DNA from 3 places in the Peribacillus sp. NPDC060253 genome. Region 3 is predicted to be linked to each of the others. Evidence: riboswitches for the same ligand, from Rfam matches in the RefSeq annotation. Region 3 holds a riboswitch; each other region holds the start of a gene.
The links. A riboswitch is a leader RNA that binds a small molecule or an ion and turns the genes downstream of it on or off. The one in region 3 is predicted to bind preQ1.
Positions count from the first base shown of each region.

Region 1: linked by a shared signal. The riboswitch ahead of queF (preQ(1) synthase) and the one ahead of queC (7-cyano-7-deazaguanine synthase QueC) in region 3 are both predicted to bind preQ1.
Region 2: linked by a shared signal. The riboswitch ahead of ACFWE9_RS07315 (QueT transporter family protein) and the one ahead of queC (7-cyano-7-deazaguanine synthase QueC) in region 3 are both predicted to bind preQ1.

Region 1 covers NZ_JBHXAS010000029.1:22,332-33,036, reverse strand. Annotated here, with positions in the region: gene ACFWE9_RS10310 (CPBP family intramembrane glutamic endopeptidase) at 1-213, opposite strand, end outside; gene ACFWE9_RS10305 (MerR family transcriptional regulator) at 299-1,039, shown strand; gene ACFWE9_RS10300 (ABC transporter ATP-binding protein) at 1,092-2,882, opposite strand; gene ACFWE9_RS10295 (ABC transporter ATP-binding protein) at 2,857-4,605, opposite strand; gene ACFWE9_RS10290 (nitroreductase family protein) at 5,060-5,620, shown strand; gene ACFWE9_RS10285 (aspartate kinase) at 5,980-7,326, opposite strand; gene queF (preQ(1) synthase) at 7,529-8,026, opposite strand; PreQ1 riboswitch class I at 8,134-8,179, opposite strand; gene ACFWE9_RS10275 (EamA family transporter) at 8,331-9,167, shown strand; gene ACFWE9_RS10270 (BA3454 family stress response protein) at 9,411-9,545, shown strand; gene ACFWE9_RS10265 (YfmQ family protein) at 10,011-10,460, opposite strand; gene qoxD (cytochrome aa3 quinol oxidase subunit IV) at 10,693-10,705, opposite strand, start outside.
Region 2 covers NZ_JBHXAS010000018.1:53,177-63,881, forward strand. Annotated here, with positions in the region: gene ACFWE9_RS07300 (cadherin-like beta sandwich domain-containing protein) at 1-1,260, shown strand, start outside; gene ACFWE9_RS07305 (PAS domain-containing sensor histidine kinase) at 1,323-2,948, opposite strand; gene ACFWE9_RS07310 (TVP38/TMEM64 family protein) at 3,063-3,719, opposite strand; gene ACFWE9_RS07315 (QueT transporter family protein) at 3,841-4,326, opposite strand; PreQ1 riboswitch class I at 4,333-4,377, opposite strand; gene ACFWE9_RS07320 (YbaK/EbsC family protein) at 4,546-5,067, shown strand; gene ACFWE9_RS07325 (hypothetical protein) at 5,217-6,026, shown strand; gene ACFWE9_RS07330 (DUF3892 domain-containing protein) at 6,116-6,412, opposite strand; gene ACFWE9_RS07335 (YwqH-like family protein) at 6,920-7,345, shown strand; gene ACFWE9_RS07340 (YwqI/YxiC family protein) at 7,345-7,635, shown strand; gene ACFWE9_RS07345 (ribonuclease YeeF family protein) at 7,632-9,758, shown strand; gene ACFWE9_RS07350 (hypothetical protein) at 9,758-10,177, shown strand.
Region 3 covers NZ_JBHXAS010000006.1:64,875-75,579, forward strand. Annotated here, with positions in the region: gene ACFWE9_RS03110 (poly-gamma-glutamate hydrolase family protein) at 1-45, opposite strand, end outside; gene ACFWE9_RS03115 (CapE family protein) at 134-283, opposite strand; gene ACFWE9_RS03120 (gamma-glutamyltransferase family protein) at 351-1,934, opposite strand; gene ACFWE9_RS03125 (CapA family protein) at 2,005-3,270, opposite strand; gene pgsC (poly-gamma-glutamate biosynthesis protein PgsC) at 3,281-3,730, opposite strand; gene pgsB (poly-gamma-glutamate synthase PgsB) at 3,746-4,927, opposite strand; gene ACFWE9_RS03140 (hypothetical protein) at 5,716-5,931, opposite strand; gene ACFWE9_RS03145 (methyl-accepting chemotaxis protein) at 6,377-8,056, opposite strand; PreQ1 riboswitch class I at 8,242-8,284, shown strand; gene queC (7-cyano-7-deazaguanine synthase QueC) at 8,340-9,005, shown strand; gene queD (6-carboxytetrahydropterin synthase QueD) at 9,005-9,475, shown strand; gene queE (7-carboxy-7-deazaguanine synthase QueE) at 9,468-10,196, shown strand; gene ACFWE9_RS03165 (DUF4260 domain-containing protein) at 10,260-10,607, opposite strand; gene ACFWE9_RS03170 (TetR/AcrR family transcriptional regulator) at 10,660-10,705, opposite strand, start outside.

The sequences.
Region 1 (10,705 bases), on a different contig from region 3:
TACGAAATAAACCCCCAACATAAAAACGATGGCCATAATGAAGCCCATGGTCGTTCCTGCATATAAACTATTCCGAAAAAATGAATCGAACTGCTCTCTCAGCAAGTTTTCAATGAAAACAGGCACAATGAAACATGATAACCCCAACATCCATACTCCTTCCTTAATTCCCCAAGGATCATCTTTAAAATACTCATCTTTGTCAAAATCCATTTTATCCCTCCTGTTCAGTTAAGCTATAATGTAAGTGTAGATGATGACGCAACGTCATCTTCAATATTAATTTGGAGGTAAGACAATGGAATTTTGGACCGTGGGGCAATTGTCCAAACTGGCGAACGTTACGATTAGAACGATTCGGTATTACGACCAAATCCAATTACTGACACCTGAGTTCCGACACGCAAATGGCCGCCGGTATTATACGGAAAAAGACCTCAAAAGGCTTGAAAAAATTTGCTTGCTTAAAAGCCTTTCGGTCTCTTTAGATGATATAAAGACCGTGTTGGATAAAAAGGCCTTCAAAGAATTGCTCCTTCATCAACAACAACAGACACTATCAAGCATAGGGGAAGCGGAAAACACTCTTAAGAACATCCAAACCTTGTTAAATAGCATAGAAGTCGAAGGAGATCTCGATTGGGAGCTGCTGCTGCCGCTAATCAAAAGAAAAGAACATAATCGTGATCAATTCTTCAGCAAGGAAGAACGGCAATCCTTGGACAAACTACCTAAGATGGAAAAAGATAATATCCAAACGAAACAATGGATCAACCTAATAAAACGTATAGAATTAACCATCAAAAAAGGATTTCCTGCCGAATCCGAGGAAGGAAGACTGCTCGCTGAAGATTGCCTGCTTTTATCCGAATTGATTTTCGAAGGAAACAAAGATCTAGAGGAGAAATTCTGGGAAGTCCGTAAATCCGCAGCTGACTCTTCCTCGGCAGGTTTATATCCGGTAAAGGAAGAAATCCTCATATTTTTAGAAGAGGCAATTGCCTCGTTAAACGAAACGGATTGCAAGTCCAAAGTATAAGGTTTTGTGATCAACACAAAAAATGTGCGCCTAACGGCACACATTTTTTTCATCATCCGGTCTGATTTTCCTTTAATGAGCTGCGATATAGTTCGTAATAAAAACCCCTTTTCCGCAACAATTCATCATGGGGTCCCATTTCGATGATCCTGCCTTCATCAAGTACGAGGATTTGATCACTTTGCTGAATCGTATTCAATCGATGGGCAATGACAAAACTTGTCCTTCCCTCCATCAAGCGGTGTAATGCTTCCTGAATTTTAAGCTCGGTAATCGTATCTATACTACTTGTCGCTTCATCCAAGATCAATAGAACGGGATCGGCTAATATAGCCCTTGCAATCGATAAAAGCTGGCGCTGTCCCTGACTGATTCCGCTGCCATCTTGATTCAAAATGGTATCATATCGATCAGGCAGTTTCATGATAAAGGAATGGGCATTGGCAAGCTTGGCTGCATCCACCACTTCTTCATCATTCGAATCCAATCGACCGTAACGAATATTTTCCCGAATCGTACCTTGAAACAAAAAGGAATCCTGTAAAACAAAGCCCATATGCTTGCGGAGACTTGCTCTCGTTACCTGCTGGATATTCTGGCCATCGATCAATATCCGCCCGCTGTTCGGCTCGTAAAATCGGGCAAGAAGATTGATGATCGTAGTCTTACCGGCCCCAGTCGGCCCCACTAGCGCGATGGTATCACCTTTTCCCGCATGAAAACTAACATCATATATCGTTTGGTCCTCTTCATTATAGGAAAAGGAAACACCTTCAAAGTCCACCTCGCCACAAACATCCCGAAGTTCGCAGGCCTGCTTCTCATCCATTTCTTCCTCTTTTTCATCAAGAATGGAGAAAACCCGCTCCGCACCAGCAACAGCTGAGAGGAGTGTATTGAATTGGTTAGCCAGATCATTTAGCGGTCGGGTGAATTGCCTTGAATATTCGGTGAAAATGACGATGACACCGATGGAGACCGTTCCTACTCCGTTCAGCGCCAAAAACCCGCCGACTGCTGCTATTACCGTAAAACTCAAGTTGTTCAGTAAATTCATCAGCTTGGGAATCAGCCCAGAATAAGATTGTGATAAAAATCCGGCTTTCTTTAAGTTTTCACTCCGGGTGATAAAATCACGAATCACTTTATCTTCCTGTGAAAAGGCCTTTACGATCCGCTGTCCAGAAATCGTTTCTTCAATAAATCCATTCAGTTCTCCAAGGTTCTTCTGCTGTTCTTTAAAAAGCTTTCCCGTCCGGTTCGTTATCCATCTCAATCCGAAGAACATAAGAGGAACGATGAATAAGGTTAAAACCGTCAATAACGGGCTCAAATACAGCATTACCCCGATGGTTCCGATCAGTGTCAGCACACTTGAAAAAATCTGGATCACGGAACTGTTCAAAGTGGAACTGACATTTTCTATATCATTCGTGACCCGGCTCATCAATTCCCCATGCTGACGTCGGTCAAAAAAGGGAATGGACAATTGGTGAAGCTTTTTGAACAATTGATTGCGCATCGCATAAACCGTATCCTGCGCAATGCCGATCATCCAATAATTCTGAAGCCACATGGATAGGGAATAGAATATATAGACGCAAAGAAGCCCGATAAGAAGGCTAATCAACCCACCGCTATCCTTTGTGACAATATAATCATCAATGGCCCTGCCAACAAGAAACGGGCCAAGCAAACCCAAAACCGAGCTAATCAATACCATGAAAAGGACACAAAATAGCAGGCTTTTTTTCGTCGCCAAGTAGGGGATGATCCTTTTTATCGTATTCCATGAGTTGACCGGTTTTGACTTTGCCTTATCGGGAGATATTTTTCGACTCAAGAGAAATCCCCTCCTCCCCAAACTGTGAGTGAACGATCTTCCTATAAAGATCACTTATTTGAATCAAATCTTCATGTTTCCCTTCGGCGAGCACTTCACCATTTTCCAGCAACAAGATTTTGTCCGCCTCCATGGCTGTACTTATTTTTTGTGTAATGATGATTGTCGTGCACGTATAGGCCTTTAAAGCGGTGAGCAATTTACTTTCCGTTTTCAAATCCAACGCACTTGTACTATCATCCAGAAGGAGAATCTTCGGTCTGCGCACCAATGCTCTCGCAATCGATAACCGCTGCTTTTGCCCTCCTGACAGGTTCACTCCTTTTTGCCCTAACTGCGTTTCATATTGCTTCGGGAGTTTCATCACGGTTTCATGGACCTGAGCATGCATGGCTGCTGCCATTATTTCCTCAATCGACGCCCCTTCTTTCCCCCAGGCAATATTATTTTTTATCGTTCCAGAAAAAAGCAGGGCCTCTTGTGGTACATAGCCGATCCCTTTCCGAAGCGAATCCAGGGGAATATCTTTCACATCCTGATCATCTATACGAATGGAGCCGCTTTCAACTTCGTATAATCTTGGAATCAGCTGAAACAGGGATGTTTTTCCGGACCCTGTTGCTCCCATAATGGCAAGTGATTGCCCCGGATCGATAGAGAAGTTCAAGTTTTTCAATACTGGTGTATCTGTTCCAGGAAAGCGGAAAGATACATCAAGAAACTTGATTCCTCCCCCCTTGACGGCCTCACTCTTGCTTTCCATCTTACCTTCATCGTTATCTATCGGAGTTTCAAATATTTCCGTCACTCGTTCCGCCGAAGCCTTTGCACGGGAAATGACCGTGATCAGCCATGAAAAAACGGAAAGTGACGCCACAATCCTTGTTGCATAATTTACAATTGCCACAACTTCCCCAACCTGTATATCTCCCGTTGTAATAAACTTGCTTCCCAGCCAAAGGATGATAAGGATCGCGACATTCATGACCAGCATCAGCATGGGCATGGTCGTTTCAATTAAACGGAGGGAAGTGACAGTCTTTCTTTTCAACTCGTCATTCGCGTCGTCAAACCTTCCGATCTCATGGTCCTTACGAAGAAAAGCTTTGATCAGGCGCATGCCTATCAGGTTTTCCCTCATGACGCTATTGACGTTATCGAGCTTTTTCTGGACTAGCTTAAATAACTTGGCCGCTCGTTTCATTACCCACCCCAGGAAGAAAACAAGAACAGGAATCGAAATGACCAACACAAGAGATAGTTTCAAATTGACCGCAATAGCCATGATTGCCCCGCCGATTACGATTAATGGTGCTCTCGCCATGATACGCAGGCCCATAAAAACCGTATTTTGAAGCTGGGTCACATCATTCGTCATCCTTGTAATCAACGAGGAAGTCGGGATGTTATTCAAATTCGCAAAAGAAAACGCCTGTATTTTACCAAAAAGGCTTTTCCTGACCTCATGCCCAAAACTTTGACTTACATGTGATGCTGTAAAGGAATTAACGATTCCTCCAAGAAATGAAAAAATGGAAAGTCCAACCATGATACTTCCCCATTTAATCACCACCGATAAATCTTTTTGTAAAATGCCATCATCAATTATTTTTGCTATAAATAGAGGTTGTAACAGTTCAACACCGAGCTCGACGACCATTAATAATAAAGCAAGAATGATCAAGAGCCAGTACGGTTTAAGAAATGAGGACAGTTTTATCATCTATGACACCCTTCGATTCTTCATATGTAGATAGCATCTTTCATCTTCTCATTATACATTTTTATACAGATTTTTTAAAAGATTTAAGCTGATTTAAAGGTTAGGCAAATAACTTGTTTTTTTTTTCATAAATGCTCTTGACAAATAACAGGAAATAAGCGAAAATTCTAATTGATAATGATTTTCAATTTCATTATCGATCTCTGAAATTTGATAAGCAATTGCGATAATCTCTTATCGTACCCTTTTGATATTGTACATAGTTACAATGTCGCCCCGGCTTCTCTGTGCCTAGTAGTAAAACTTATATGCTTGTTAGCGAATGCATGTCACTGGAATATTGCCCCCTCTTTATTCAAGTCATTTTATTCACGTTGGAAGCATATTAGGCAGCCGGGGTTATTTTTTTTAAAACTAATAAACTTATATATAAGATTAAAGGAGCAGGATGATCATGAAACTTGAAGATATCATTAAAGAACGGCGCAGCATCAAGCGATTTAAGGACATTCCTGTTCCTCTTGATACCATCCAAACTTTATTGGAAACGTCGACGTGGGCACCAAACCATAAAATGACCCAGCCATGGCGCTTCGTCGTGGTTCAAGGTGACAGCCGCATAAAACTGGCAGAAGCAACCCGTGCCTTCATGGCAGGCAAAGAGAAGGATCCGGAAAAGAAAAAGGAAGCAGGACAGCGTGGATATAACAAACTTATTGGTGTCCCGATGTTTATCGCAGTGATCATGGAAGAGAATCCAAATCCAATGATACGAGAAGAAGATTATGCAGCTACAAGTGCTCTGATCCAAAATTTCAGCCTGCTTGCCTGGGAACAAGGAATCGGGATGATATGGGAAACATACGGCATGATACACAGTATGGAGTTTCGTGATGCTCTAGGCGTGAAGCCTGGCGAGAAAATCGTCGGCAGTCTTCACGTTGGCTACCCTGATATGATCCCCACCCCACGTCCAAGGAAAGCGATCGATCAAATACTGACCATTATGGACTAATATAAAAGGAAAGCCTCCAATCTTTAATTGGAGGCTCAGACTGTAGACAAACTCGATGAAAATCGAGTTGAACTGCCCCGTAAATGTTAGACACCAAACTAACATTTACGGGGTGTTTTTTTATGGCTTTTACAATTTGAACGTTGTTTTAACGTAGGGAACTCGCTTTCCGCGGGCGGTCCGGGAGCCTCCTCGGCTTACGCCTGCTGTGTCTCCCCTTGACGCGATTTCCCCGCAGGAGTCTCGCATCTTACGCTCATCATAAAGAACCAGATAAAAAGTCCAGCCTTACGTATAGTGACTAAAAGATTGATCACAAAAAAACCCCCTTCTAAAAGGAGGTCACTGATCTATTATTCTCAAAAGAACTCGTGATATAATGCCTGAATTGCCGTCTCTTCATTGAATCCTTTCACGCCGAACATCATGCTTACCTCTGAAGATCCTTGGTTGATCATCTCAATATTGACCTTTGCATCGGCCAGCGCTTTTGAGGCTCTTGCCGTTGTACCGACATTATGGCGCATTCCTTCACCTACAATCATGATTAAGGCAAGATCATGCTCCACCATCACTTCATCAGCATGAAGTTCTTGCTTGATGCGTGAAATGATTTTCTTCTCGGCATCACCCTTCATCTGGTCCTGCCTTAATATTAGTGTCACATCATCAATGCCTGACGGAATATGCTCATATGAAACACCGTAATCTTCAAGGATATGCAGCAGTTTCCGGCCAAAACCAACTTCACGGTTCATCAAATATTTGCTAATGTAAATACTGCAAAATCCCTTATCACTTGCAATCCCGATAACCGGACCATTCGTATTATCCCGTGTGCTCACAATGCGGGTCCCTTGTGCCATCGGGTTGTTCGTATTTTGGATATGGACAGGTATTCCCGCACGGAATGCAGGTATTAGCGCCTCATCGTGGAATACCGAGAAACCGGCATAAGAAAGCTCCCGCATTTCGCGATAAGTTAATTCCCGGATCCCTTTCGGATTGGAAACCACATTCGGATTCACCGCATAAACGGCATCTACGTCCGTAAAGTTCTCATACAAATCAGCTTTGACGCCATTCGCAAGTATCGAACCCGTAATATCGGAACCGCTCCTAGAGAAGGTTAAAACATCACCATCTAACGTATACCCGAAGAATCCTGGGAATACTACGATTCCAGGTTCATCACGAAGAGCATATAATCGATCATAGGACTCTGGCAGCACCTTGGTAAATCCACCTTCATCCGTTACGATCAAGCCAGCCTTCTTTGGATTTATATACTGTGCCTCTATCCCGCGGCTTTGGAAATAACCTGCGACCAGCTTCGCATTATTATCCTCACCGCTGGCCTTCAAGGCATCCAAATAGCGCTTCGGGTTAGTTTGGTCTGCATGCAACAGTGCCATTAAATTTTCATGAATCCCAGTGATGACACGCTCGGATATATCCAGCTCTTCAGCAATGCTCGCATAGCGGGAGACCACGTCCTCAATTAAAGGCTCACCGTTATTCCCGCGCAGCTGCTGTTCTGCAGCCTCAATCAATAGATCCGTCACCTTTATATCATCGGAATTGCGTTTCCCTGGAGCCGAAACGACCACGATCTTCCTCTCTGGATCTGAAACAACAATTTCGAATACCTTCCTCAACTGTTCACCTGATGCAAGTGAACTTCCTCCAAACTTTGCAACTTTCATCTCGACATCCCCTATTTTCGTAAATATTCTGTCAAAATCAACTCTCCCTATTATTACGCTTTTTAGCGAAACAATCAAGTGGAAATTCCATTATAGGAGGACATTTGTATTTTCAAAAAGGACAAAGCAACAGGACCGCTAATCGAGAATGGCTAAAACAAAAAAAAGACAACAGGCATATGCCCATTGTCTCTCCTATTCTTTAACGATTATCCACAGTTTCCGGGTATAAGTCATGATTCATCAAGCGGTAATCCGCCATTTCCTCATACTTCGTACCTGGTTTCCCATAATTGGTGTATGGATCGATGGAAATTCCGCCCCTAGGAGTGAATTTACCCCAAACTTCAATATACTTCGGGTCCATCAATTCGATTAAATCGTTCATGATGATGTTCATGCAATCTTCATGGAAATCACCATGGTTCCGGAAGCTGAATAAATAAAGCTTCAAAGACTTGCTTTCCACCATCTTCACACTTGGAATATAGCTGATGTAAATGGTTGCAAAGTCTGGCTGCCCCGTTATCGGGCATAAGCTAGTAAACTCCGGGCAATTGAATTTGACGAAGTAATCACGGTTAGGGTGCTTGTTATCAAACGACTCCAGAATTTCAGGTGCATAGTCGAATGTATATTTTGTCCCTTGATTCCCAAGCAATGTAATATCATTTAATTCTTCTTCTTTTCTTCCAGACATAAAAAAGTCCTCCTCTTCCACGTTTGTCAGGGGAGATTCATAAAATGGGCCTCTATATAACAAAAACCATATCTCCTCAAAGATATGGTTGATTCGCGAAAAATATCAAAGCCATAGTTTTTTTAAGAGGGTGATGCTATGAACCTCTCCCGTTATCGGGAAATATTTTAAATTGTCATAGTAAATATAAAAAAAAAAAGACAATCTGTCAATGCAACTCTCTTAAATTGGGTTTGATTCCTTTATATATTCAGTTTAAAATGAAACAAGCAGTTCACCCTATAAGAAGGAAGAGATCATACAAATGTGGATTTTTGCAGCACTCATCACCAGTTTATGTTTCGGTATCAATAATAGCATTTTCAAATGGAGCAGCGGAAAAGGCTATTCCAAGATACATATCCAATTTTTCTTTTATTTTTCAGCTTTTATTTTGTCCATTTTTTATGGAGTATTTATGGATGGTTTGAAGCTGGATTGGCTATCTATCTTGCTTGGTGCAGCTATTGGTGTACTGAACGCTAATGGTAACATCCAGATGGCAAGCGCCTTTGAAAAAGGGCCGGCAAGCTTGACATCACCATTAATCGCAGCGAATGCCATATTCCCCATTCTCTGTGCAGCTTTAATTTTTCACGAACATATTTCTACCCTGCAGTGGAGTGGAATCGTCTGCATGTTTCTCGCTACCTTAGTCATTCAGTATACACCTAATGCTAAAGGTAACCATCAATATGTCCCTTGGATTATGCACACATTATTCTCCATCTTATCTTTTGGTGTACTCGGCATTCTTATGACGACATCAACACGTCTTCATTTAAACTCCCTTGATATCCTTGTATCAATGTATGGAGGCGGAATGCTTTATCTTCTTTCGGCTCTAGCCTTTAAAAATGAAAAAATCAAGCTAAAGGAAGTCAAAATCGGTTCCTTAGTAGGCTTTTTAAGCATGATAGGCTATGGATGTTATTTCTTTGCATTGAACACCGGGATCGCAAGCATCATTTTCCCTGTCGTCAGCCTGAACTGTTTAGTTGTCGTATTCGCTGGATGTTATTTATTCAAGGAAAAACTAAAAACCTATCAAATTGCCGGAGTATTTGCAGCATTAATCGGCATTATCTTAACTAAAATATGAATATAGTTCATTTACAAAAACAACCTGACTGTCATGTGCACACAAGCCAGGTCGTTTTTTTATTTAGCCGGGAAATAGGATTGGTTCAAAAAAAGTGTTGACACATCCTTTTAAATAACAGATAATTTTGAATATTGATTCTTCCAATTTTGCTGCTTTTGAAATGTTTGAAAAATCCTCTGCCACGGGTATAAAAGAAGTAGGTACAACCATCTCATTTAATTAAGAAAGGAAAGATGCAAAATGGTAAAAGTTACAGTAACAGTTGATTTCCAAGGAAAATCTTATCAAACTAACGTCCTTACTAAACCGGGTACTAATCAAGAAGAAATTTTACAACTAGCCCTTCATCAAGTAGAAAAACAATGGAAAGCATAAAAAAGCAGGCATCGTAATAGATACCTGCTTTTTTATTACCTTTTTGATCTAATTTCTAAAATCACTTTTCACTTGCACTATAAAGATCCCCTTTACAGATATTCCCTCCCACTTAAAAGCAATTGTTTTTTCCTTCAATCTGAATAACCAGTAATTTAGAATTACACAATAAAGACTTATAAAAAAAGACGGTCTTTTTAAGGACCGTCAAGTTTGTAGACAAAAGGAATCCTATCTAACGGTTAAAACAAAGTTGGTTGGAACGGTTGTGCGAGAACTCCTGCGGGAAAAGCGCGTCCAAGGGAGACCCCTCAGGCGTAAAGGAGCAAGGGGGACGGAAAGCGAGTGCCTGGAGTGGTAATCTAATTTTTACATACCCTCAAAAAAACTGTAGACAAACTCAATTTTCATCGAGTATATCTACAGTCTGAACGCTCATTTTAAGGACCGTCTTCTTTAATGTTTTTATACTAAATTTCTTATTAATGGCATGGAATGTTCTTGAAGGCTATCGGAAAGCAGGCTATAAGAAACTAATTTCTTCTTGTACTGCTTAACTACATCAACGTGATCGTTGTAAATGTACACAAATATCCTAACATCCTTTTTGCCACTTTTAGTATCAATGACTAATGGAGTCCCACTGTTCTCTGGATGTAAAAACAATTGCTCGTTACCCGGGAATATGTGATTTTTCTTTAGAAATCTAGCTTCATTAAAATAATTTATGACTTGGAGTTTTTTTTCATTTTCCAAGCGTTTTCCGTTAAGGGTTACGATAGAGTTGGCTTCGCTAAGTTCAGAATGCAGTTTAAATTTGCTCAGAATCCAATTCACTGTATCGGTCGGAAGACAAGAAACTAATATTTTAACCAAACTTAAGATAATTGTTAAAATCAAAACAGGCAATGTCATATTTCATCATCTCCGCTATGGTCTAAATTTATTGGCATATAACTAATTATAACAAAGGGACGGATGGATTTTCATAGAAGATGTGACCGTTCTATTAACGTTTCGCTTTTCGTGAACCCCGAAATAAGATCCAATTTTCATGCAGCGAATTAGAAAAATATATACTTCAACCACTGCAATTAAAAGCAAAAAAACTGGACGTCATGATGACGACCAGTTTTTTCGGAATTGCTTATTGATATCCC
Region 2 (10,705 bases), on a different contig from region 3:
GATGTACTCGACTATAGTGCAACAGTGGCGAATGAAGTTGAAAAGATCACCTTGCTTGCTGAGAGTATCAATGAGAATGCCACCATATCCGTGAATGGTGTCAAACTGACAAATGGGAAGGCCAAGGACTTAGCTCTTCAAACTGGCATCAATACATTCAAGATCACAGTCAGCGATGGAATAAATGAAACGATGACCTATACCGTCAAGGTTGAAAAACTTGAAAGTGATGACAACTTTTTAACTTCGATTGGATTATCAAGCGGCTCGTTACCTTTTGATTCTAAAGTGACGGCTTATAATGTTTCTGTGGAGAATGAAATCAAGACAATTACTTTGTCTCCGACATTGAGTGATAGTGCTGCAAATGTAAAGGTGAACGGAACGGCTGCAACGAGTGGAGGTGTAAAGGTACCCCTTCGAATTGGTAAGACAATGGTGAAGATTATCGTTACTGCAGAAAATGGGGATGAAAAAACATATACGCTAACGATTACACGGGCTGCAGCTAAGAAAACGGAATCGAAGGATAAGGATGCCGAATCTAAAGAGGATACAGTTCAAAAGGAACCTATTACTGGGGCGAATAAAACTCAGCCATCCGCGTCTAAAGGAGATAAACCATCTTCCACCCCTGTTGATTCATTTAATAATGTAAAAACAAGCAATGGCAGCAAAGTATCGAAGGTACAACAGAATGAAAACATTTCAACACAAAAAACGAAATCAATTCCTGTAGAGGAGGCAGTATCTGCTGATTCTTTAGGTGAAGAAGGTAAAACCCCGCCATTTTTGAACAATCTGACAGTATCAACTGGAGTATGGAACAAGCCTTTTGATTCGAATGAGCATACCTATCATGTCAAAGTCGATAATGATATTACCTCAGTCGAAATGAATGCTGCTTCAAGTGCTAGTGGAGCCACGGTTGAATATGAAGGTGAGAGCAGTAGGAATGTAAAGATCAAGGATAAAGCGAAGACGGCCATTTCAGTTACGGTTTCAAAAGATGGGAACCGGCGTACTTACGTTATTGTTTTCGAAAAGGATATGGATGTGGAAATGGATGAAGAAGAAACCGTGGACGATATCAAAACAAATGAAACAGAAGTTGAGGCAACGCAAATGAGTACAGCTGGTAAAACGGAGACTGTTCCATCGAATGACAAAGTCGTGCAGGGGATGTTGAATGGGAATGAGCCTGCAGCGGCGGGGTCATTCTGGGGGAAGGTCAAGGCGTTCTTCACTTCCCTTTTTTAAATGCACCAAAAGTTATTTTCGATCATGCAAAAAAGGACAAGTACTAACACTTGTCCTACGCTTTATATGGGCAAAATGATTTGAACTTCGGTTCCTTGGTTTAGCTCGCTGTTAAAATGGACCTTTCCCCGATGTGCCTCAATGATTCGGCAACTGACTGTCAATCCTAAACCGGTTCCTCTTTCTTTAGAAGAATAAAAAGGTTCCCCAAGATGCTTTAACCGATTTTTTTCTATTCCGCTGCCATTATCTTTGATGGTAATGGAAAGGTTTTTGTCCATATGCTCGAAATCAATCCAAATGTGATCGGCAGATGCTTCCATGGAATTTTTGAGCATGTTTATGAATACTTGCTTTAGTTGGTTTGCCTCACATGAAAGCAGGGGGATTTCATTTTTTACGGATATTGATATTTGGGTTGGATAAGAGTCTGCCTCCGGTTTCAATAAGGTCTTGACTTCATTCATCAGTCCGATGATTTGATGTTTGCTGAATGGAAGTTCCTGTGGTTTTGCCAGAACGAGTAACTCGCTTACAATAAGATTGATCCGGTCCAATTCGCTTAACATGATTGTATAGTATTGTTCAAATGGATGATCGTTCTTTTTAAGCAGCTGGACGAATCCTTTTAACGAAGTTAACGGGTTACGGACTTCGTGGGCTACACTGGCGGCAAGTTCGCCGACTATCGATAATTTTTCCGTTCTTCTTAATCGTGCTTCCGTTTCTCGTATTTGAGTGACCTCTTTAGCATAAGTAATGATTCCGACTAATTCCTCACCAATCATCATCGGGACAAACGTACAGGAAAGCAAGATGGACTTCCCGTATTTCGTAAGGAATTCAATATCTTTCCCTTTCTTGATCCCTTTATGGTTTTCCACGACATATTGGCAAGAGGTACGGATCAGTTCTTCATCCTCCTCTGAAAAGTTCAACTGTATGAATGAGGCGCCATGGATTTCTTCTTGTTGAAACCCTGTTACCGTTTCAAACCTAGGGTTTACGGTAGTGATCATACCGTTTAAATCAAGCATGAGCATCGGATATGGGTTGTGTTCAAACAATGATTTATAGCGTTGTTCACTATCGAATAATTGATTCTCTGCGACAACTCTTTGAGATATATCCCTGCCTATTACGACTAAGCCTTTTCGGGAACCATCCTCAAAGAACAATGGGACTTTGATCGTATCAAAGGTTTTGTGATTGCCATCGGGAAGAGGGATGATTTCCTCACACCTTGTGATTTCCCCTTTAATCCATGTTTCTTCATCGGAAACTTCACAGTAGATCAACGACTCTTTATAAAATTCGGTGTATTCTGCGAGCTCGCTGTCTTTTTTGCCCTTATAGTCTACATGCTCCAATTGAAATAATTGCAGTCCGAAGGCATTGGATTCAAGCCAACGGCCTTCACCATCCTTGAAGTTAACGAAATCCACCATTGAATTAATGAGTGTACGCCGACGTTGTTCCGCTTCTTTTAATTGTTTGAATTCTTCCCTTTTAGCTAAATAAAGGTATAGGACCAAGCCTATTGATAAAAGAAAGACAATGCCTTCCGCTCTTTGAAGTTGAATGAAAACCACTTTGTTGTGGATATTTGTAGTTAAAAAATAGTCGAACACGACTAATGTAAAAATCCCGGAAAGGATATATATTGCTAAGATGGAGCGTTTGGACATGGAGATTCTCCCTGATTTTAAGACATTTCTAAGGTAAAATTACATACACATTTTAACAAACTATCGGAGAAAAATATATGCAGAATCATAAATAAAAAACAGGGACCAATGCGGTCACCTGTTTTTCCTGAAGATGGTTAGGGCTTTTTTCTTTTTTAAACGTTTATAGATAATGATAAATAGTAAGAAGAGGATTGCGAGTGCAGCTACCGTGTACAGGTTCATTTCAACAGATAGGAGTCCATATGAGATTAGCGATAGAAAGAAAAAGTATATAAGGTTTCCCAGTGCTGTCGCAAATAAAAAATCCTTGAAAGTGACGGTACTGACTCCAGCAGCCAAGTTAATTAAACTCGTTGGGATAAGCGGGAAAATCCTCCCTGTAAATACGTACATAAAGCCATGCTCCACAACGGTTTCTTGCCATTTTTCGCCCATCTTCTTTAAGAGTGGTTCCTGAAACCAGTTTCTTGCTGCATAAAAAATCAATCCGGACGCAACAACACTTGTAAACCAACTCCATAGATAGCCATATATGAACTCGAATATCGTGACATTGATAGTAAGGAGCAAAATTAAAGGGATGATTGTAAATGAATTCTGGATAAACATCAATACGAATGTCACGAAAAAAGTGAGCAAAAGGTTTTCCTTCAATATGTTAATGACTGAATCAAGATCACTTTTCCAAACCAAAGTAAACAATTCCGCATTAGAATAAATGAATATTGCGATTACCAGAAGACCGATTAAGGTCAGGACTTTTTTCAAAGGGTCACCACCATTCTTACTAATAGTTTATCATTTTCAGGCTCATTGGTGAAAAAAAGAGCTGTCGCATGATGCACACAGCTCTTTTACATTATAGTGGGTTTACGAAGCGAAGATTCCTTTAAAGCCACTTTTCAAACTGAATTCTTTTGTTCATTCCATAAATAATTGGCGCACCAATCAAGAGGACAACGAACTCACCGACAGCCGTGGTCATCCAGCTAAACCAGAATGGTAAGCCAAAGGCAAGGTTCAGTTCAATTGCAATCAAAAACATGGTGAATGTGAAAAAGATAATCGTTGCGATCATCCGCCCTTTAATGCTTTTTATGAACCGCGATACAAAAATGACCAGCAATAAGGCGAGCACGGATTGCCCCACCCCAAAAATCAAATCATACGGAACCATCGGTGAAAAGAGCAGATTCGATATGAAGACTCCGCCGACGATACCGTAGATATACTTTTTATTGAATACAATCAGATGATTCAACATTTCCGGAACTCGAAATTGGAACATCTCAAAAGCGATTGGTTTAAACACCAATGAGACCGCCACATACAAGGCAGCCAATAACCCGTTTATCACGAGTGTACGAACATTCATTTTATTCTCTCCCTAGTTTTTTATCGTGGGATGGTTACGAACCACGTTTAGGCTTTTTCCCGAAGATTAATAGTAGCCCATATATGCTTGTTGCGTCAATTTGTAAAGAATGGTTTTTAAATGATAACTCATCATGCAGTGAAAGTCTAAAAGGATTTTGATTTATTGCAATGAAGGATGATATTATTTTTATATGTACTTCAAAGGAGTGAATATAATATGTCGATCGAGAGTGTCAAAAGCCATTTTAAACAATGGGACCGGGAAGGCGATGTAATGGAGTTCGAAACATCAAGTGCTACGGTGAGTGAGGCAGCAGAAACCATCGGCGTCATCCCTGCTCGGATTGCTAAGACTCTTTCTTTTAAGGGGGAAGGTGAAAATGCGATTTTGGTTGTAGCAGCTGGGGATGCAAAAGTGGATAATAAGAAGTTTCGCCAGATGTTCGGATACAAGGCACGAATGCTGTCACCTGAGGAGGTGCTTGAACAGACCGGACATGCAATCGGGGGAGTTTGCCCATTTGGACTTGCAAACGACCTAGATGTTTTTCTTGATGTATCAATGAAGCGTTTTGAGTCATTGTTCCCGGCATGCGGCAGTGCGAACTCAGCAATAGAACTTACAACCACGGAATTATTTGAATATTCGAACGCCGAGGATTGGGTGGATGTTTGTAAGGCTTGGGAAGAAGAAGGGAATGAGGAAACGGCGGTAGGCAATGCAGTAGATTCGCAATAAATAAAGTCCACTTTGTGTGGACTTTATTTATTGATGACCGTTTCTACTTTGTTCCACTTCTTTTGAAATAGCTACACCAGATGCAAATTAACGGTCTATAATTGGTGGTAGGCAAATCGCGGAGAAAGTTTATAAGTGGAGGGTGAAAGATGTTAAAGGGAAGCGATAAAAAAAACAATAGCAGCTATCTTAGTCTTAAAACTCTTTATGAAGAAAACATCACGGTTAAGAGCATAGCCCAGGAACTTGAGTTTTGCCATAAAAATGATGAAGCAACTGACATACAAAAAGCGTTGGAAAAAAAGAATTTCGATATAATGGCAGTGCAAGATCAAGGGGAAATCATCGGATATATCGAAAGGCAAGAACTTGGTGAAGGGATCATCTCGGAATACTTGAAAAGTTTTTCACCTAGGGAAATGGTTTCGGATTCAACCCCTTTGATACAACTTCTTCGTATTTTTAAGAATAAAACAAGGGTGTTTGTGTTAGAGAATAATTCTATAAAAAGCTTAATTACGCATGCCGACCTTCAAAAGCCCCCAATCAGGATGCTGATATTCGGATATATTACCCTATTGGAAATGAGGATGAGCGATATCATCATGCATAGGTTCGGTGATGGCATCTGGTATCCAATGATCAGCGAGGACCGTTTAGAAAAGGCAAACGAATTATATAGGAGGAGAATCGATAAAAATGAAGATATCAATTTAATAGAATGCCTGCAAATCAGTGATAAATTCGATATCATTCATAAAGATAAGGAATTGAGGGGGTTCTTCCAAATTCCTTCGAAAAGCAAGGGGAAGAGGGAGGCAAATGCCATCCGGAAATTAAGGGATAAGATTTCCCATGCTAATGAACTGGGGCTGGACATGTCGTGGATGGAAATCATTGAGGTGGTCGAATCCTGTGGCCAACTTCTTGAAATCTCTGAATCCTATCAGTATGAATAATAAGGATCCGGCTATCATGCTGGGTCCTTTCTCCGCGTTTTTGATCCAAAAGAAAAAAACTGCCCATTTCAGGCAGCTCCCTCAAAAAGTCAAAATTCCGGTAGTTGATCCAAGTTATTTTCTTTTATCCCATCGGGCTCACTTCGCAATATATCACGTCCATATTTATGGAAGACGTCGACATTGGCAAGGTTGCCTGCTTTTGCTTCGGAAAGGGCAGTGGGGTAGTCTAGTTCGCGACCAGAGTTCGTCTTGATTGCGATAATATTGTCCTCTTCATTTTTCCTTACTGCTATGATTTCTTCTTTTCCAGATGAATCAATTTGGTTTGCTTGCGGTGTACCCTGCTGTTTATAGGTTTCATAGGCTTTTTCAAATTGGTCCATGTTTTGGACACCTCCTATTTATAGGGTGAGCCATTTGTTCTGCAATATACAAACCGAATTTCGTCTAACTTGAGCCGTTACTTTGTCAGGATGTGCCGATTTATCGGCACGCTTCATGAGCGAAGCCTGTCTTCTTGTCCTTTTTGCTCTGGCATGGCACTTGAATAAGTGGAAGTGTGAAACTATATCCACTTAATAAAGGGAGGAATATGAATCCAAATCATAAAAAAGGGAAAAAGGTGAAAGCTCCGCATTTAATTGACGAAAAAGAATTCAGATCATGCATAAAAAAAGAGGAGGAAGCCTGTTTCTTTTTTTTATGTTTAAAAATGGAAATTCAGGGGTAGAAAGTCTAATTCAGAATTGGTTTTGATGAGAAGAATTTCCTAAATACCTAGCGTAAATAGCTTATTTATCCCTATTTAACTGTAAGACTATAATCCTTATAATAAAAATTATGAAAAATATGACATTCTACATAATGAGATCTTTGAGGTGATTTTTTAAGTGTATGCAAATTCATTGAGTGAAATTCACTCAGCCCTCTCCAGTAAAATGTCCGATGTGAATGAAAAAATCAATCGTTTGGAGCAGGCAAAAAGACAAATCAAAGAAGAACAGAATGCTTGTCTTGGGGAAATCGCTAAAATTAAAAATCCGGATTTGGAAAAAAGCTGGACGGGAAACCGTGCAGAGGATTTTCAAGATGCCCGCAGTGATGCATATAAGGCTATGTCCACGATCATTCATGATGATTATGACGACTACCAAGAGAAAATCGAGGGAAAGATCACGATACTGAATATAGATAAAATAGCTCTGAGTGCAGCAGGCACGATAGCGCATGAAGCGGATGTCCTTTTAGGTAAAGGGGAAGCCGTCATAGATCAATTGGAAAGTAAAATATCATATATAAAAGGGTGGTTGTTTTAATGACGACAATCAAACTGAATCATCCTGCCGTAACGAAACAAGTCGATCAGGTGAAAACGGCGCTTGGTACAGTCGCGCTTGGAAATCTGCCAGCAGGTGAGCTTGGAAAAAATAAATTGCAATTCACCTCGAAATGGATCGACCGGGAAACGAACCTCGAGAAGGTTTTTGAGCAATATATTAAAATCGTCCAGAAAAATGTGGAAGATACCCGTGCCAACATTGACTTATTAAAAGAACAGGATGAAGCCATCGCCCATACGTCTTCACATGGGTTTCCTACGCGATGAAAATATATGAAGCCAAGACATTGACGGCCGCAACCAAGTCGCGTGCCAAGCAATATGAAGAACTAAAGAAGGAAGTCACAGCCCTGAAAAAGGAATTTCAGGGTATCGTCGGCCTGGATAACGAGTTTCAGGGAGCCGGTGCAGCTGCCATCAAAAGCTTCTATGAAGCGCAAATCCAGGTGGCGGACGCCTGGATGGAACTATTCACTACCCAGATCAGTTTTTTGGAGGGCATTCCGGCCAGTCTGGAAGAGGCGGACCTCTCCGGAAATACGGTGGTCGAGGTTCCCTTTTTAGATGGCGAAGTCTCAAACGGCATAAACCAAGCAAAGTCCCTTGTCGATGAACAAGCGAACGATCTTCAAAGGATCCTCGACAGCATTGATGATATCCTGCCTCTTGATATGTTCGACCAAAAAGACTTTAATGAAAAAATCACGCTGGCCGGCCAGAGACTGGATGACACCGTGACAAAGGTCGAGAATGTCGACAGGCAATTGGTCGAGGAATATGATGTATCCGTCGGCCAGGAAAACGTGGCCGTTGGCCTTTTCCGCGCCTTACTAGATGCCACCAAACAGGATGGCAATGTTTCGCCGATAACGTTCAACCAAACGGCCTTTAAGAATAGTGACATCTATCGAGTGAAGGATGAAGTCGCCGGTCAGATGAAAGACTATCAGACCTTTAAAAAGCAGCAAGCCGATGCACGGAAAATCGAACGCGAAATGGAAGAGCTCGAAAACCGCCCATGGTATGAAAAAGCCTGGGATACGACAAAAACCTTTACAGGGGAATTCACCGGATATTATGATTCTATCAGGGCAACGACCGGAGTCGATCCAGTAACGGGCCGCAAGCTGTCCGATGCCGAAAGAATCGCAGCAGGAGCCATGGCCGCAGCCGGATTCATCCCCGTCGTCGGCTGGGCCGGCCGGGCCATCAAGGGCGGAAGCGCCATCTACAAAACGGCCAAAGGACTCAACGCAGCGAATCACGCGCTCGATGCCTATAAAACGACAAAAGGCTTTAGCCTCCTCCAAAAAACCGAATACGGGATATACGGACTCCTCGCAGCCAACGGCCTTGGCGAAGCAGTTACAGGCAAGGACATGTTCGGCAATAAGCTAACCGAGGAACAGCGCCAGAACGGGCTGTTGATGGCACTTGGAATCGGCGGTATAGCAGGTGCGGCTAAGTATGTGGATCATTTACAGGCAAAGAATTCATTCTATCAAATTACTGACTTATTAAAGGGAAATAAAGTAGTAAGAAAATATGCTAAGGAAATAGCGAAACATCCAAATCCAAAACCTGTTGAAGACGTACTAAAGTATGTAATTAAGAAACAAAATTCCATAGGAACTAAGGTTATGCTTGATGGAGATGTTGTTGAAAAAGTTTTAAAGGAAGTTAAGCCGAATATCACGATAAGAGAACTGGAAAATATAAAATGGAGTGTAATAGAGGAAGCTACTTTAAAAAATAAGACCATTCTTAAACCTTCACAGAGAGCAAGGTTATGGCAAGGTTCTAATCCTTACTTTGGTATAGATACATATGAGGATATTATTTTGAAAAAAGGCACAATCTTATATGCTGGATTTCCAAGACCAACTGGTTATTGTTTTACAAAAGAGGTTTTAGATAGTGTAGACGGAGATTCAAAAAAAATATTTCAAGGTGTTCAAGTTAATCCTAGAGAATTTGATGATGGAACGGGAGATTATAAATTTCAGGTCATCGAGTTCGAATTACTGGATGATTTACCATCAGCTAGAGGTATGACAGATGCGAATCCTCAATTTGGATCAGGCGGTTTAGAGCAAATATTCACACCTGATTTTGAAGATCTACTTAGGGAAGGAAAAGTAAATCCTGTACTGGACGATGTAACTAAGCAAAAATTAAGAGGAAATGGAATAGAATTTAATTCAACATTGTTACAACAAAAAGATGAAAGTGGTAAGTACATATACGAAACAATCAGTAAGACTTTTGTAGAGATAGCAGAGGATCCAAATGTTATTGAATTGAAAAATTTTAAATTAACTGAAAAAGAAGTGTTACAAATCAAAAAAGCTGTAAAATTATTAGAAGAAAGTGGAGGGGGGATTAAGTGATGAGTAATCTGAAAAAGGGAGAGTTAGAAATAGATGGTGTTTTTATTTTTCCTAACTGTAAATTAGTTGATATAAAAACAAAAGAATCTTCAAGTAAGTTTAAATCTATAACCCTTGATAGTCATAATGAATCTTTAAGGTTTTTAAACGCACCTAAATTAGGCAGCAAATATTTTAATGTCCGATTATCATTTAAAGATAATTTAATATGGGGGATTGATTTGAAAGTTAATAATCCAACTATTAACCAATGTGACTATGAAGAAAAACTATCTCAGCATGGCGAATGGCTTACAGAGCAAATTGGGTATCCTGAGGGAATATTGTCTGAAAATGTATTTGAATGGGGTAAGATTACTCAATGGTATGATCCCAGGTCCAGTGATGCAGGAATCAGCATACTTTATTTCCAAAGGTAAACTGAAGAAAGTGTATAACTGAAGCATGTAAGAAGATAACTCGAAATTATTTCTTCAAAGTTGAGCATAAAAAAGAAAATGTATAATTATTGGATGATAGGGGAAAATCCGTTCATACTAAGCGAGGAGATCTTAACAAATTACTGTTAAGGTCTTTTTTTTTTAGTCTCGAGAAAAGAAATCTTTCAATTGATAATTCTTATACTGGAAACAAGGCAAAGTCTAGAGAGTTGATAATACGTACTATAATGCAATTTTATAAATGATTTTAGTATTGATAAACCAGGAGATTCAGTAAACAAAATAAATTCTATTAATCAATTAAATATAAAGTAGGGAACAAGCAATCCTCATATTACTGAAAATGCTATTGCTAATTGGTATTCTCAATATAAAACTTTTCAATCAAAGCCTGAATTGGTTGCTTTATGCAATGAAAAAGGAATGGCTATGGTGTTATGGGGAGCAGCTCCATGGATCAATACAAAATAAAGGAAGTTAGAAAAATGACACGAAATGAGTATGAAA
Region 3 (10,705 bases):
TTTTTGCTGAAGCTCGGCATAATTGGTATAGCTATTTTCGTTCATCGTTTTCCCCCCGTATCTGTACCTTATTTACCCATACCATACCCGTCGAGAGCAAAAATAAAAAAAGCGGGGGTTGCCCCTGCTTTTTTTATTCTTCGATAGTCGTATATTGTTCTATTTTCTTTTGCTCATCGGATGATAAAGTTTCGGTCCGCTTAAACATATTCATGGTCACAAGCATGGCTGCTATAAGAATAACAGGTAAAACCCAGCTTGTGATTTTTTTTACAATATCCATATTCTCATCCCCTTATGCATCGCTAAAAGTTCAAATGATATTTGAATGGCGAGGCAGGACTACATTTTTATTGCTGCGCTTTCCAGCTCCCATTTCTTCTCTTATCCCCAGCTCCGGATAACAATCCGGTTTTCTCGTTTTTAACGAGAACCTGAACCCCGCCATAATACATGGGGTTTATATTTTGAATGACTTCATATCCTGAATCTTCCAATTCTGATATTATTTCATTCGAAAACCTTGATTCTGTATGAATTTTCTTTCCATCATAGACGAACCGGTTACGGTCGATGATATCCTGAAATGAGCCATCATTCTCTGTATATGAATAAAGGACCTGCATCAATACTTGAGGAATTCTATCACCGCCGGGTGAACCGATCCCAATCGATTCCTCCCCTGGATTCTTGAGAATGGTTGGTGCGGTGAATGTTCTAGATCGTTTATATGCCTTTTGGGAATTCAAGTCAGACCCAAAATTTTTCAATTGATCATTAAGGAAAAATCCATTCGTATAGTCACCAGATCCGAAAAAATTACTGAGCGTATTTGTTGCAGAAACGACAGTGCCATACTTGTCCATAATCACAAAATGTGTGGTACTTTCATGTTCTTCGGAACCATTCGATTCTTTATTTTCCCAGTTATCACTTGTGATTTTACTTTTAAGATTATTTAAGTGAATGGGGGAGAGCAATTGTTCAGCCTTAGCTGCACTGGTTCCATCCCCTATATGGGAGACTCGATCTTGATAAGCCGTATTTGTGATGCCCCCCAACACTTTCATATAAGCTGATTTGCTTGAAGACTCACCTAGGTTCGTTTCCTCGGCAAGTTTCAACATTTCAAGAACTGTAATCCCGGAAAAGGGAGGAGGGGCGGTCAGAACGTCATAACCGGCAAATGTCCCTTGAACAGGCTTACGTTCTTTCACCTCATAACGCTTTAAATCCATCAAGTCAACGTCTGTCTCTCTTTTAATATCCCGTGCGATCTCCCCTTTATAGAAACCATCAGGACCTTCTTGTTGAATCTTCTTCAATGTTTCAGCAAGTTTTTTTTGAATAAGCGTCTTTCCTGGTTCAATGGCATCACCATCAGGATAAAATAGGGAAGTCTCATCGGAAGAAGCCCTTGTTTTGGCTCCAGCCAAGCGTGAGGATAACATTTCGTCCACTTTAAACCCGTCTTGAGCCAAATCGATGGCAGGCTGAATAAGATCTTCCATTGGTACGCTTCCATACTTATCATGGATAACCTGCATGCCGGCCACTAACCCAGGAATCCCCGTATGGTGTCTTGAACTTGGGTCTTCCGGAGAGGATTCACGATAATCGATGAAATTGGGTTTGCCGGACTCAGGGTCGATCAGCATACCGCCGCCACCACCTATCCCAGATCCATAGGGTTCGATTACACCTAATGCATAAGATACCGCAATAGCGGCATCCGCCGCAGTTCCGCCGTTATCCAAAATATCCATCCCCACATCTATTGCGATAGGGTTTGAAGAACTGACCCCATATGATTGAGCTGTCTTACTATCTATCGGTTCATTCGTGTCAGAAATAGGGGATGGCTTCGAACATCCAGCTATATATATGAGCATGCAAAGGGAAAGGAGCACTTTTCTCGTCATACGGTTAATCATCTGTTGTTCCCCCTTTTCGTTGAGCATCTAAGTAGTGTGTTCTCTTATTCACGTAGGATCCATTGTTCTCTTACTGGATGGGGTGCATGTTCTGCTGTTTGACTTTTTCTTCTTTTTTCTCTTGTGCAGCTTTCTTGTCTTTCGCAGCTTTTTCTTCTTGTTCACGTTGTGCCTTATGGTCGATTACCTTCTTGTGATTCAGGGTAATCTCGATATGATCCTCTTTTTTCGACCATTGGGCTTTTTCACTCGTTTCCTTCGTCAACTGACGGTAAACTCGTGATTGATCGATTGTTGAGGTGGCTGGCCTTGGAGTGGCTTCTTCGATTTGCAGAGGAACGACATCGATTGCAGCTTTTCCGTCTTCCGCCAAATGGTATTGAACCATGGCTGAATCCTTTGTACGTGTCCAGCCTTGATCGAAAATGAAGTTTCCTAAACTATAGAAAATGATTCCATCTTTATAAACATCAAAAGATTGTAGTACATGGGGATGATGGCCGATGATGATGTCTGCCCCCGCATCGATGACCGCTTTAGCCAAGTCAGTTTGACGGGAGGTTGCAGATGATGAATACTCTTGACCCCAATGCATATTCACTACAACCAAATCTGCGTTACCTTGCTCGGCATCCCTTGCTTTGCCAATCATTTCAAATAACAAATCAGGATTCGCGTTCAATAAGCCAGCTTGATCATTTTTTGGTACGGCATCCTTTTTATAAACATCTGTAAAGCCAAGTGTTGCGACACGTAAGCCATTAACGTCCGCATAGTCGATGCTAGCTTTAGCGTCGGCAGTGTTCGATCCAACACCGACATAGTCCATATCCGCATTTTTGAATTCATCAATCGTATCAAGAAGCCCTCGTTCTTCAAAGTCCATCATATGGTTATTGGCCAATGTCATCACAGAGAAGCCAGCATCTTTAACGGCCTTCACACCACTTTTATTGGAGTTTAACCGGATGGCCGTGTCTGCTTCCTTGTAGTTAGATACCCCGTCTTTTAAAGCAGGGTGTTCATAATTCCCGCTGACATAGTCTGAAGCGGCAAAATAGGGCTTCATATAACGGAACAGATAATCATACCCGTGCTTTTCCGTCACTTCTTCAACATTACGCCCCATCATCACATCACCGACCATTGTCATCGTCAATGGTTGATCAGATTTGGAAGCGGCTGTTTTCAAATCTTCAGCTTGTCCCATCCAAGTGGTAATGCCTAAAGCGATTAGTAATATAGGTAGTATGATTCCAGCGTATTTAAGATTCTTTTTCTTCGTGCGCTTAATAAAGATAAGTGTTTTTTCTTTTGAATTTAAAGTCCGTTTCATTTTATGCACCTCAGAATAGGGAGTACACGTTCATTAAACCGAAAGTTAAGCCGGATAATAAAAGCGTGCTGCCGAGTGTCAATGGCATTCCTTGTCTTTGAATGGTATTCGCTATCAAACCAGGTACGATTATACCGATTCCCCGAAACTCGAATATTTCAAACGGCATGACGGGGTAGACGAAGTCCAATAGGAGTTTCAAGCAAATCCCGGTCACCATCATGGCTGCGAATTTTCTTCTTCCATATAAAATCACCCATCTTGAAAGGCCGTGAGTGACGATTAAATAAGTTACGACACTAATGATCATGATGACAAGCATGATTTGCACTTGGTCAAATACTAATGCCAAATAACCTGGTACAATAAGTCCTGCGGGTACGACACCCGTTTTTTCTGAAAAGATAAGGCTTAGCGTTACTCCTAGTACTAGTGCTACATATAAATCCGTTCCAAACATTAAGGTTCCTCCTACTTAACTCGCTTTTTGCTTCGTTTTAGATTTCATGAATGCTTCGATTAATGGTTCCGCTGCACCATGAATATTACCCACACCGTAAACGATGCGGTTTTTCATTAATGGGCGGAGACGGGCCACAATTTCTTCAGTTGACCAGTTTTCTAAATCCCAATACTCTTTTGTATCTAAATTACCTTGCTCGAAAACCCTTGTGATCGGTGATGTAGTTTCACCAATGGCAATGACGATTTCGGACTTTATGTATGGCAAGACATCTCTTGCAAACTGCTCGGTACGATCAACACGATCGGGACGGCAGTTCATGATGACGATAGGAGGTTCTGTGCTGTATCCGAACGTATTGACACGTTCCCAGATATTCAGCGTCGATGACGCGTCATTTGCCGCAAAGCCATTTACAAAGAAAGTTGGCTGGATTGGATCCCCGAACTTGGTGATCCGCATGGCACCTGGATCGGGATGTGCATTTAACATGCCGCGAAAAGCCGTTTTTTCATCAATGCCCAAAGCTTCTGCAACGGCCAAAGCCAGTGAAGCGTTATCAGGAAATACCATATAGTCGAATTCGCGTAGGAAATCTTCCGATATTCTTGAATTATCTGCCACGATCACTTTTGTGTTGCGTTCTTTGGCAATTTGTTTGAAAAAGTCCAAGTATTCACTTTCGATTGTTATTAAATGACCATTATGGGGTATGGTAGCAGTGAAGGCCTCAGCTACTTCATCCAATGTTGGGCCCATGACATCCATATGGTCTTCTAATACATTCACGATGACCCCAATGTTGGCTTGGATCATTTTATTTTGGAAGATTAGTTGATAATCAGGCTGAACGGCCATACATTCACAAACAAGTGCCTCTGTTCCAAGATCGGCAACTTCTTTGACCACACGCCGTTGTTCACCAATGTTCGGTCCCTCTGGGCGGCGTACGATCGGTTTTTCTTTGTCCGTAAACCAATAGATCATTCTTGCCGATGTTCCGGTTGTTTTACCTACTGTTTTGTACTTAGCTTCTTGAATTACACCTGTAATTAAACGCGTTACAGTCGATTTCCCTCGAATCCCATTCACATTTACACGTACTGGAATGGAGTCGAGACGCTTTTGATGGCGTTTTTGTTCGACTATTCCATAGCCAAGCAAAAAGATCGCACAGATAAATATTGGTGCCATTTTTTTACCTCTCTTTTTTGAAGTATTTGATTTACTGAATACACACTACATGATTTTAAACTTAATAGGCAAGAGTCAATTATTCTATCGTAATATAGTTTTTATCATCTTTTTCAAAAAAATGTATATAAGAGTGTAATAGTATCTAAAGGGATTAAATGTGCTATGAGTACAAAGATGCGGATGAAAACTCAGTCAAACCTGGTTTATTTACACTAATTTATGGTAGTTGTAACAAAAACCCATGATAAATAGCACAAAAACAGTTTCGTGAGTATTTGAACCTAATGCTTAATGGCTATATTTATATAATGAAATGTTTTTTGGAGTGAGGTTTATTACAGTTTAATAATTGTTTATACCCAGAAGGTAATCTTTATGTAATATTGTTTATTCATTTGTCATTCAATGTAAAATATTGCATCTATCGACTCAAATAGTTGAACTCTTTTGAATTTGGACAAAGATGAGTAAAAGAACACATCTCTTTTTTAATATATTTTCCGGTTTTTTCCTCAGAGAATACCCATGGGACTATAATTGAACTTTTACCTGAAACATGAAATAAACTAAAGTTAATCCATTTTTTTTAAAAAATACCTAGTTTCTTCTATAGATATAGTGTTTATAGAAGAATGAAAAATAAAAAAAGCTCAGAAGTATATCTGAGCTTTCGGCTTATATATTGTAAATGAATGGAATGGTCACGAATCTCCGTTTATCATGGAGATTTAACGTTTGTGAGTCTTGAGCTACAGCATTGGTAGCTGATTATGGAAGGAATCCGGTTAACTGGATTTCTTTCTGTCAGTAATCTCAAGGTTGGAGTCCTTTTTACCGCCATCAATCACATAAAGTCTAGGAGCTAATCTCCTTCTTTTTCCTTGATTGTCAGGATTCATCTTCATATAATTTTCGTATTCTTTGCGAAAGAATTCTTCGTTTTCCCGTTCCAGTGCTTTTCTTTCGTTAAAATCTGCTATGAATTTGAAAAAACGTTTCATATGAATTCCTCCTTGTGGGGTTAAAAGGTCTTAGTTTAATAGTAACATATCATTAGTGGAATTTAACCTTTTTTACGAATTCGGAGTGAAAATTGTGTTTTTGTGTGAATAAAGTTGTGAATGATTTGATTCGAGAGAAAGCATGCAGTGGATCCTTACTGAGTATAAGTATCCGTGCATGGTGTTGAAAGGAAAGGTCAGGATTTTCAGGTATTGGAAGCAATGATTATATCAGTTAAAATATTCCTTTAGTTATATCTATTATACACTAAATATTCTGAAAACGAAGAAAAATATTCACTTCCAGCCTCTTTTAATAGATTTGCTTTTTAATGGTTATTATTGTGTATAGTTATTTATTCCCCGATATACGAAAATGAAACAACCCTTATAATGGAAGAAAAAAAGCAATTTCCCGCATTCATGTGACGGGAAATTGCTAGTGTCATAATTGGAACTTCTTAACCTGTTCAGTCAGCAGTTCTGCCGAAGATGCAAGTTCACTGGCGTGATTCGTGATTTCATCCATTGATGAGCTCGATTGTTGAGCGGAGGCGGAGACTTGTTCGATACCTGCCGCTGACTCCTCAGAAACGGCTGCAATGTCTTCGATGGCCTGATTGATCTTTTTACTATTTGTAGAGATGTAGTTTAATTCATTAGTAATATGCTGAATCTTCGTACCCATATTCCCGACAGAGTGATTGATTGTTTCGAAGGTTTGGCCGGTAAGGGTTATCTGTTTCGTGCCCTCATCCACCTGTATATAACCATCCTCCAGGGAATGGACGACGTTTTTTGAACCAGCTTGTATTGCGGTTACGATTTCGGTGATATCCCCAACCGAGTGTGTGACCCCTTCAGCGAGTTTTCGCACCTCATCCGCGACGACGGCAAAGCCTTTTCCATGTTCGCCAGCCCGTGCCGCTTCTATGGCCGCATTCAAGGCCAATAAATTGGTTTGATTGGATATATCCTTGATGACATGAACAAGCTGAGAGATTTCCTGTGAATGGGAATCGAGCCCTTTCACTTGCTCGACGGCATTTTTAACGACCTCATCAATCATTTTCATTTTTTGGACTGAACTTCGCATTAAAGTGGTTCCTTCCTTTGTCATGGAAAGGATCTCGGTTGAGCTTTGCGCTACCTCGACTCCTTCAAGATGGGCCTGTTCGATCTTGCCGCTGAATTCATCCATCATCCGCACCATTTCAGTTGCCCGGTTTGCTTGCGACTCCGAACCCTCCGAAAGTTCGTACATGGTGGTCGCTATCTGTCTGCTGCCCTGTTGGACTTCATCCGCTGATTGAGTCAAATTTTCACTTTGGTTCGAAACGGATTCGGATACAGCCAGCATTTTTTCAATCGTATCACGCAGGTTTTTCTGCATTTGGTTGGCGGATACCGTTAATTCCCCAATTTCGTCATTTGACTTTTGCTCAAGGGGCTCATGATTCAGCTCTCCGTCAGCCACCATTTTCATCCTGTCCCTGATTTTAAGGAGGGGGGCGGTAATGAGATTGGCTGTAACAAGCGCAAGCAGGAGGCCGATAAGGACTGCCGCAATGGATATGATGATACTTGTCGACTTAATCGATTTCCCGCTTGCGATGACGGTTTCACCCGAAGAGGCGATTAATTCCTCGCGTTCCGTAGCAAGCTCCTTGAAACCCTCCATTACTTCATTGCTGATTGGCGCCACTTCATTTTTGAGTATCTCTTTAGCGCGTTCTTCATTTCCTTTTTCATATTGGGTAAATACCCGGTCTACAATCATCGTTCTCCAATCGACGCTTTTCTCGATCAAATCCTTCGCTTTATCCGAATCGCTTAAGGACAAGAGTTTCTTCTGGATGACCTGACTTTCTTCGGTATATTGTAAGAACTTTTCTTTATAACTCTCGTCACCATATAGAATATAAGCTCGGGCGAATGCGGTTCTTTGTGCTAGATTATATAGTAGCTTTTCATTTTGGATAAGAAGCGGAAGTTCCTTTTCGATGATATCCTGGGAATATACCAGTGACTTGTTGCTGCTATAAATATTGAATGCTCCTAAGATGATACATAAAGATATAATGAGTGAAAATGCCACCAATACCTTTCCTTTAATGCTTTTCAAATGAATGGACCCCTTTATCGATATTTTGTTCATACTTGTTTATCGGATAGTTAATGGGATATTTAAGCAATGAAAAGATAACCAAATTTTCCATCAGATCTAATATTCACTAAATATAATCATCTTGATTTATTATCGTTTTCAAGTTACTATTGACTTGGAAAAATATAATATTCCGCGTTAAGGCGGAAGAGGTTCTAGCTACCCTCTCAAAAAAACTAAGGAGAAACAGTGCTCTATTCTTAGGGTGCTGTTTTTTTCCGTAAAAAGGAGTTTTATAGAAATGAAGAAAAAAGAAAAGGCAGTGGTTGTGTTTAGCGGAGGTCAGGACAGTACGACTTGCCTGTTCTGGGCATTGGAGAGATTTGAGGAAGTGGAAGCGGTGACGTTCGATTATAATCAGCGGCATAGCTTGGAAATCGAATGCGCTCAAAACATTGCCAAGGAATTGGGCGTGAACCATCATATCCTTGACATGTCGCTGCTGAACCAACTGGCACCGAATGCATTGACGAGAAGTGATATTGCAGTGGAGGACGGGGAAGACGGGGAATTGCCGTCAACGTTCGTACCAGGGAGGAATTTGCTGTTCCTTTCGTTTGCCGGGGTGTTGGCCAGTCAGATTGGCGCTAAACATATCGTCACAGGTGTATGTGAGACGGATTTCTCAGGATATCCAGACTGTCGCGATGTATTCATTAAATCGTTGAATGTGACCTTGAACTTGTCGATGGACCAGTCATTCGTGATTGATACGCCGCTAATGTGGCTTAATAAAGAGGAAACATGGGAGCTTGCGGATCAGCTTGGCGCATTCGAGTTTGTCCGCGAAAAGACCTTGACTTGCTATAACGGAATCATCTCCGACGGCTGTGGAGATTGTCCGGCATGTAATCTGCGAAAAAAAGGACTGGATGACTATGTAAGCAGACGGAAGGTGCTTTCATGATGTACGGTTTTTCTATAGTGGATAAACTCCAAAAAATTGATGAAGATATTCAGCGCAGCCAATTGAAGTATACAAACAAGAGGGTTCTCGTGAGTAAGGAATTCACCTTTGACGCGGCGCACCATTTGCATGACTATGAAGGAAAATGCAAGAACCTGCATGGCCACACATATAAGGTCATTTTCGGATTGAGCGGGTATACGGATTCACGCGGTTTGATGATAGATTTTGGGGACATCAAGGATATATGGAAAAATGAAATTGAAATCCACTTGGATCATCGTTATTTGAATGAAACCCTGCCGCTCATGAACACGACAGCTGAAAATATGGTTGTTTGGATTTATGAAAAAATGGCCGAAGCCCTTTCATTAAAAGATTATGAGGGTGCTAGGGTCGAATTTATTCGCCTTTACGAAACGCCAACAAGCTATGCTGAAGCCAGACGGGAGTGGATGGAAAGTGAGTAAACTCCCCGTTATGGAAATCTTTGGCCCGACCATCCAAGGTGAGGGAATGGTCATTGGTCAAAAAACCATGTTCGTTCGGACGGCCGGCTGCGATTATTCGTGTGCCTGGTGTGATTCCGCATTTACTTGGGATGGCACCGGTAAGGAAGATACCGTCCAAATGACTGCTGAAGAAATATGGGATGAGCTGAAGCGAATTGGGGGTTCCGGTTTTTCCTTCGTGACGATATCAGGCGGAAACCCGGCTCTGCTGAAAAACCTAAACGGCTTGATAGCGATCTTACATGAAAATAAAATGAAAATAGGTGTCGAAACACAGGGGAGCCGATGGCAGGATTGGTTTCTCGATATTGATGAACTGACTATTTCACCTAAGCCGCCGAGCTCTAGAATGAACACGGACTTTACGGTGCTAGATCAAATCATATCGAACCTGGCTGATCGAAATCCCGATAATAATGTCTCGTTGAAGGTAGTCGTCTTTGATGATGAAGATTATCAGTATGCAAAAAAAGTACATGGCCGGTACCCGGATGTTCCTTTTTATCTGCAGGTCGGGAATGATGACAGCAGGACGGCGGATGATCAGCACCTAATTAGCGGACTATTGAAGAAATACGAAGAGTTAATTGATAAAGTGATAGCTGATGATGAATTGAATGATGTGAAAGTGCTGCCACAGTTGCATACCTATATATGGGGTAACAAGCGAGGCGTGTAAAGAAAAGAGAGCAGGAGGCAGTGTGATGCGTAACCACGCTGCCTTTTACATGAGGAAAGCTTATTACAGCCTTTGAATGTGCGTAGCTTTGAAGGATGAAGTGTATTTAAGACCATACCCAAATAAGCGATCCATTCCAATATGAGCGGTCCAAATTAAACCAATCATCATCAATGCATCCGACTTTAGAAAAACGGCTAGTAAGATCGTGAATATGGAGAGGGTATAAGTATGAAATAAGTTATAAACTTTTGCTCCAATCCGCTCATTGATCAGATAGGCCAGCATGGAAGCATCAGGTGACAAAATCAATAAAAGGAACATCCACCAGCTGAATTCATATGACGAATAGATGGAAATCGTAGCTAAAAGGACCATGAGTCCTTCAATATGAAGGAATTTCTTTACCATTTAAAAACCTCCCAAATTTTAATTGACCATTGGTTAATAATGTTCAAAAAAATTATCTGATGTTCTTCGTGATATTTTTAACATGAAAATAAGCTAAA